2 linked regions of the Chloroflexus aurantiacus J-10-fl genome follow. The protein of the gene in region 2 interacts with the protein of the main gene of each other region in a pairwise test. Links are inferred from orthologs where the notes say so. Each region holds a gene or a part of one and is shown on either strand. Other genes may lie near its edges.

What was found.
Region 1: the proteins of pheT (region 2) and secD interact in binary tests that used the Escherichia coli proteins (3 or more experiments, as listed by UniProt). The link is inferred for Chloroflexus aurantiacus J-10-fl from one-to-one orthologs.

The regions. Positions count from the first base shown.
Region 1 is NC_010175.1:4,069,575-4,072,712, forward strand. What follows is about bases 282-3,096. They hold secD (protein translocase subunit SecD), read right to left. Parts: upstream 2,478-3,096; coding sequence 1,086-2,477; downstream 282-1,085. Other genes in these bases: secF (protein translocase subunit SecF), read right to left, coding at 282-1,028; CAUR_RS15940 (DsbA family protein), read right to left, coding at 2,697-3,096. Outside these bases: more of secF, read right to left, coding at 21-281; more of CAUR_RS15940, read right to left, coding at 3,097-3,138. UniProt on the Escherichia coli protein: Part of the Sec protein translocase complex. Interacts with the SecYEG preprotein conducting channel. SecDF uses the proton motive force (PMF) to complete protein translocation after the ATP-dependent function of SecA.
Region 2 is NC_010175.1:1,221,030-1,224,501, reverse strand. Bases 262-3,410 are described here. They hold pheT (phenylalanine--tRNA ligase subunit beta), read left to right. Parts: upstream 262-619; coding sequence 620-3,202; downstream 3,203-3,410. Other genes in these bases: mvk (mevalonate kinase), read left to right, coding at 3,206-3,410. Also shown: CAUR_RS04615 (hypothetical protein), read right to left, coding at 1-220; more of mvk, read left to right, coding at 3,411-3,472.

The sequences.
Region 1 (3,138 bases), 2.8 Mb from region 2 along the record:
GGTAACTTTTATACTCTGTTCTATGCTCCTGAGCGAACCTCTACTTCATCCTGGCGGCCACGCTTAAACCAGTTGCGCCACTCGCGATGCTCCCACACCACCAGCAATTGCGCCGCGTTGAAGATCGACGAGTACGTTCCGCTGACCAACCCGATAAGCAGGATTAAGACAAAATTGCGGATGGTATCGCCGCCAAACAGCAGCAGCGCTGTCAGGGTGAAGAAGGTCGTCAACTGCGCATTGATCGACCGTGGCAGGGTTTGCACCAGACTGTGGTTCACGATGTCATCGAACGTCTCGGCGGGATGACGATTGATTAGATTTTCACGGATGCGATCAAACACCACAATCGTATCGTGTACCGAGAAGCTCAGTGTGGTGAGCAAGGCCGTCAGGAAGAGAGCATCAACCTCTAACCCGATGGTAGCTCCCAGGATAGCAGCAATGCCTAGCACGACTAACACATCGTGCAGCATCGCAATCAGGGCACAGACACCGTAACGAAAAGGATGTGGCGCCTTGCGAAACGCCCATGTCAGGTAGAGCAGAATGATCAACGAAGCCCCGAGCACGGCAATGATAGCGCTGCGCGTTGACTCGGCACTGACTGTTGGCCCAACGCTCTCTAGCCGCTCACGACTGACTGTGCCAAAAGCGTCGGTCAGGGCTTTCGTAACGGCATCGATTTCGGCATTTGGGTCAGACTCGCTCAATGGTCGTGTTCGCACCAGCGCGGCAGCTACCGGTTGGCCGTCAATCACCGTTGGGCTGAGCTGAACCTGTGCGCTCTCGAAGCCGGCCTCCGCAAAAGCCTGCGCGATCCGGTCGGTGCTTAATGTCTCAGGCGTAACATCGGGAAAGCGCAATTCCCACAATGCGCCACCGGCGAAGTCAATGCTCGGTCGTAAGCCAATTCCCGGTCGTCCCGTCGTCAGCAACGGGTGCAGGAAGAGCATATACAGGCCGGGCAAGATAATCAGCAGTGAAAAGGCAAACCACCAATAACGACGGCGGACGAGATGTTCCATACAGGCGTTACTCCAGTATTGCGCGGTGTCCGTGTGATCGACCGAATTCGTTTCCTGTTACGCGGCGGTCTGTACCGTTGGTGATGGCTCGCGGCGATCTACACCAAACCACCAGGCTCGTTCATCGCTGAACAGAGGCAGTACCAGCCGCAGGAAGGTTCGCGACACAACAAGCGCCGTAAACAGACTAACGACGATGCCAAGTCCCAGGGTCAGGGCAAAGCCCTTAATCAGGCTGACGCCGAAGCTGTTGCCAAACATAAACAGGACAATGCTGGTAATCAGCGTTGAAACACTCGAGTCCCGGATGGCTGGCCACGACTCGACAAACCCTAGTTCGAGCGCACTGCGAATGTCACGACCGCGACGGTACTCTTCGCGTAGACGGGCGAAGATCAAGACGTTGGCATCAACCGCCAATCCAATCGAAAGGATGAAACCGGCAATGCCCGGCAGAGTCAGGGTGACTGGGATCAGACGGTAAATCGCGAAGCTGATAATCGTGTAAATCAGCAGCGCCACCGTTGCAATCAATCCTGGGCCGCGGTAGAACAAGATCATGAAGATAGCGACTACTGCCAGCCCAATAATTCCTGCAGTGATACTGGCCTGTACACTCTCCTGACCGAGGGTTGCCGTCACAGTACGACTTGTCTCGACTACCAGGGGTACCGGCAGGGCACCGTATTTCAACTGATTGAAGATACGGGTTCGCTCGTCCTCGTTGCTCACTTCAATGATTCCAGAACCGTCCGTCAGCGCAGCATTAATCACCGGGCAACTCACAACTGTGTTGTCGAGCACAATACACATTGGCCGGCCAACATTCGCTGCGGTAAAGGATGCCAGCCGCTGTGCTGACTCACCCCGGAAGGCAAACGAGACGGCCGGACGACTGCCGAGGGTGCCACCCTGCGAGAAGGTCGGTTGTACGGCACTGGTGTCCAGATCGGCACCATCAGTAATGCTCTGGTAGATAGGGCCGAGGGTGGTAGGATCGGTAATGTTTCTGCTTTCGAGCAACTGAGGTGGCGGAATGGGGCTACTCGATGTCCGCACAATGGCGCCGTCGGCCAGGAATTCCCCTTGCGAGTCGATGAACTCGAGCCGGCCGGTGCCGCGCAGGGTCTCGATAGCCTGTTCGGGATTGGCTACCCCTGGCAGCTCAACAATAATGCGGTTATTTCCCGCTTGCTGAACAACCGTTTCGCCAACACCGAGACCATTAACCCGCTGCTCGATAACACGCGCCGCCGTGGCAATCTCGTCGGCAGTGGCATCGGGATCGGCTGAGCGCAACAGCACCTGAATCCCACCCTGTAAGTCAAGCCCAAGCCGCACACTGACATCGCGGCCCAGGAAGGTGTTGTTGGGTGCGAAATTAATCGCCAGTGCCAGACCAGTCGCAATGATCGTGATGATAAGCGCTAGAATGTTACGGTTCTGCACGGTTGCGTGCTCCTCACTCGTATCGAAAAAGCCGGCCCATTATAGGCCGACAGCGACAGCGCGTCAAGATAATCCCGGCAAAGAATGACAAAGTTATCTCTGTACAGCACTCGCACAGGTATGAGATAACTTCTCTCTGCTCTGCCTGAAGATCGTCGCCACATTCCTGACAGCGGGATCTCACAGACTCTTCACCTCTGTCAGGAAGTGGCGTGTTGTTTATCGTCCCGCCGCTCGTAACGCTGCGTCGATAGCGGTAAACAGGCGACCCGAGTCGACAATCTGACCATTGACGCTGAATGACGGCGTCGCCTGCACACCGAGGGCTGCGGCCTCTTGGGCGGCGGCCAGAATTGCTTCGCGGTGCGTGCCGGCCTGCATACAGGCGTCAAATGCCGCCCGGTCGATACCGATACGTCCTGCGTAGCCACTAAACACATTCAGCGGCGAGCTTAGCTGGGCCCACAGGCTCTGGTTGGCAAAAAGCTGATCGTGCATTTCCCAATACTTACCCTGATCGCCGGCACAGCGGGCGGCTTCGGCGGCGGCAACGGCGTTGGGGTGAATATTGGTGAGCGGAAGTTCGTGATAGATAAACTGTACCCGACCGGTATTGATGTAGTCGCGCTCAAGGATAGGGGCCAGATTACGGCTGAAGTAG
Region 2 (3,472 bases):
TGGCCTCGCGAATTTGCTGTGGCGTGGTCAGATCGACACCTGCCCAGTAGAGAATGCCACCTGCGACAACCAGTGCCAGTCCCACCGCTATGGCAATGGTGAATAACCAGCCGATGAATCCGATCAGCCGACTCAGACAACTGCGCGATTGGGTTGGCGGGGGCGCGGTACGTGCTGGTACCTGGGGTAGAGGGTTTTGATTCGGTTCAGGTTGGGTCATGGTCTTCTCGTCTAATCTGCGCGGACACACGCGGTATTGTATCATGCGTAGCAGTCTGATCCACACGTTGAGATGATATGATGGGTTCGTAAGATTGCAGATAGTGTCGTGTGGTTTGAAGCGCAGAAATCGTACTCTTCACATGTACGCTGCCAGGTGCATTACATTCGCCACTTTGCCTGATTTCCCATCAATCTACCGCAAGGCTTTGTGCATAGCGAGGCTGGAGCAGGTTTCCAATCCCTGCCATCGGTAGATAATCGACGCAATAGGTGGCTACACGGTGCGTTGTGTCTGAACAGGGTGATGGAACCCTATCGCTTTCCCGGTGCTCACTCTTGACAGTCCGCAGGGCCATGGCTACAATCGCAGCAGCCAGATTGCTACACCGAGGAGCATATGAGAGTTCCACTGTCGTGGTTGCGAGAATTTGTAACAATTGATCTGCCGGTCGAGGAACTGGCCCGCCGCCTGACCTTTGGCGGTATGGAGGTCGCTCAGATTCATCGTATCGGCGTTGAAGGTGCCCCTTTGCCCTGGGATCCCGAACTGATCGTGGTGGCAAACGTCCTGGAGGTTCGTTCGCATCCGAACGCAGATCGCCTGGTGCTGGCCGACGTTGATTACGGTGCCGCGCAGCCCCATACGGTGGTGACCGGTGCCCCCAATCTGTTTCAGTACCGTGATCAAGGGCGTTTAACTCATCCGCTCAAGGCGGTATTCGCTCGCGAAGGTGCGCAGTTGTACGATGGTCACGCTGAAGGGTGGGTGATTACAAAACTCAAGGGCCGCCCGGTACGTGGCGTGATGAGCGATGCCATGCTCTGTTCCGAGAAAGAGCTGGGGTTGAGTGAGGATCACGAAGGTATTTTGATTTTGCCCGATGACGCACCGGTCGGAATGCCGTTACGCGATTATTTAGGCGAAGTAGTGCTTGAAATTGATCTCACGCCTAATTTCGCTCGTTGTCTCTCTATTGTTGGTGTGGCCCGCGAAGTTGCCGCCCTCACCGGTGCACCACTGCATATCCCCGAACCACAGGTTGAGGCAACCGGCCCTTCGCTGATTGGGCGGGCCGCAGTGACTGTGCTTACCCCCGATCTCTGTCCGCGCTTTATGGTCGGGCTGGCAGAAGGCGTCAAGATCGGTCCGTCACCCTTCTGGATGCAGCGCCGGCTGATCAATGCCGGGATGCGCCCGATTAACAATATTGTTGACATTTCCAACTATGTGATGCTGGAGTGGGGCCAACCAACCCACGCCTTCGACGCCGACCGGGTTGCCAATCGTCATTTGATTGTGCGGCTGGCCCAGCCTGGCGAACGCCTGACCACGCTCGATAACCGTGACCGTGATTTAACCCCTGGTGATGAGAGTGGCTTAACCCATCCGCCCCTGCTGGTTTGCGATGAGACCGGGCCGCTGGCGGTGGCGGGTGTGATGGGTGGTGCAAGTTCAGAGGTAAGCGAGGCAACAACGAATGTCTTGCTGGAAGCGGCGATCTGGGAACCGGTACAGATCCGACGTACCGCCCGTGGCCTGAAGCTGCCTAGTGAGGCATCACGCCGCTTTGAACGCGGGGTAGATTACGAGTTGCCCCCTATCGCGCTGCGTCGCTGTCTCGAACTGATGCGTCTCTACGCCGGTGCCACCATTGCCGCCGATTTCATCGATGTCTACTCGCGTCCGTGGCAGTCGGTGACGATTGATTTACCTCCGTCCGAAGTGCGTCGGCTCCTCGGCATTCACCTCGATAGCCATACCATTGCCGACATGCTCAGCCGTCTTGGCTTTGAGTGTACGGTGGTGGGAAGTGCAACGGTCGGTGATTTTGCCATGCTGGCGGTTGAACCGACAGTGCGCGTGAAGGTGCCTTCATTTCGACAAGATGTGACCATGACGGCTGACCTGTGCGAGGAGATTGCTCGCATCTACGGTTATGACCGCATCCCAGATACCCGACTGGCCGACGAGCTGCCGCCACCGGCGACCCAGCGCGCTATCGAGCTTGAGGAGCAGGTTCGTGATCTGATGGCCGGCGCCGGTCTGACCGAATTGATCACCTATTCGCTGATCGATATGGAGCTGGTTGCCAGGGTCCACCCATCTGAAGCGATAGCTGATCGCTACCTCAAGCTGAGCAATCCCAGCACACCAGAGCATGTCTACCTGCGCCGCTCGCTGCTGCCTTCAATTGCCGCAGCGCTGGCGATGAACCTCCGTGAACGCGAACGCTCGACAGTCTTCGAGATCGGGCGGGTGTATCTCCCACTTGCCCAACCAGGACAGGATGATCGCTGGCTACCCGACGAACCCCGGCGTCTGGCAATCGCTCTCGCCGGTCCTCGCCAGCCAGAGAGCTGGTTGAGCACCGACCGCGACTGGCTCGATTTCTACGATGTCAAAGGGATTGTCGAGCTGCTTGGTGAACGCCTGGGGCTGTCCGACCGGCTGAGCTTTGTGCCGCTCACCGACGACGAGCGCTTCCACCCCGGTCGGTCAGCGACGCTTGTGCTCACCACGCAACGTGACGGGCGTGGACGGGCGGTTGAGCAGCAGGTCGTTGGTGTGCTTGGCGAAGCCCATCCACAGGTACGTGCCCGGCTTGAGGTGACGGTACCGCGCATCGTGCTGGCCGAGATTGATCTGGAAACCCTGTTCGTCCATGCCGGACAGGCGGTCTACCGGCCAATTTCGCGCTTCCCGGCCAGTACGCAGGACCTCTCCATTGTTGCCGACGAAACGGTGACTGAAGCCCAGATTCGGAGCGTCATTCAGCGTAGTGCCGGCGAATACCTGGAGAGCCTGGTCCTCTTCGACCGGTATAGTGGGCCACAAGTTGGTGAAGGCAAGCGGAGTCTTACCTATCACCTGACTTTCCGGGCTCCCGACCGCACCCTTCTCGACGAGACACTGGCGAAGATTCGCAAGAAGATCATTTCCAGTCTCGAACGGGAACTGGGTGCTACAATCCGCAGCTAAGCGATGGCAACGGCACCGGCGAAACTCATCCTCTGTGGCGAGCACGCCGTCGTCTACGGTCGTCCGGCGATTGCTCTGCCACTGGCCGATATTCGCGCCACGGCTACCGTAGCGCCATCTCCTGCCGGGAGTGGGCCGATGATCCATGCCCCTGATCTCGGTGGCAGGTGGCGCGTGGCCGAACAGCCGACCGATCCACTCAGCAGGCTGGTCACCACTGTCGTCGAACGTTTCGGGCTGCCGGCTGATGTCGAGATCACAATTCGCTCT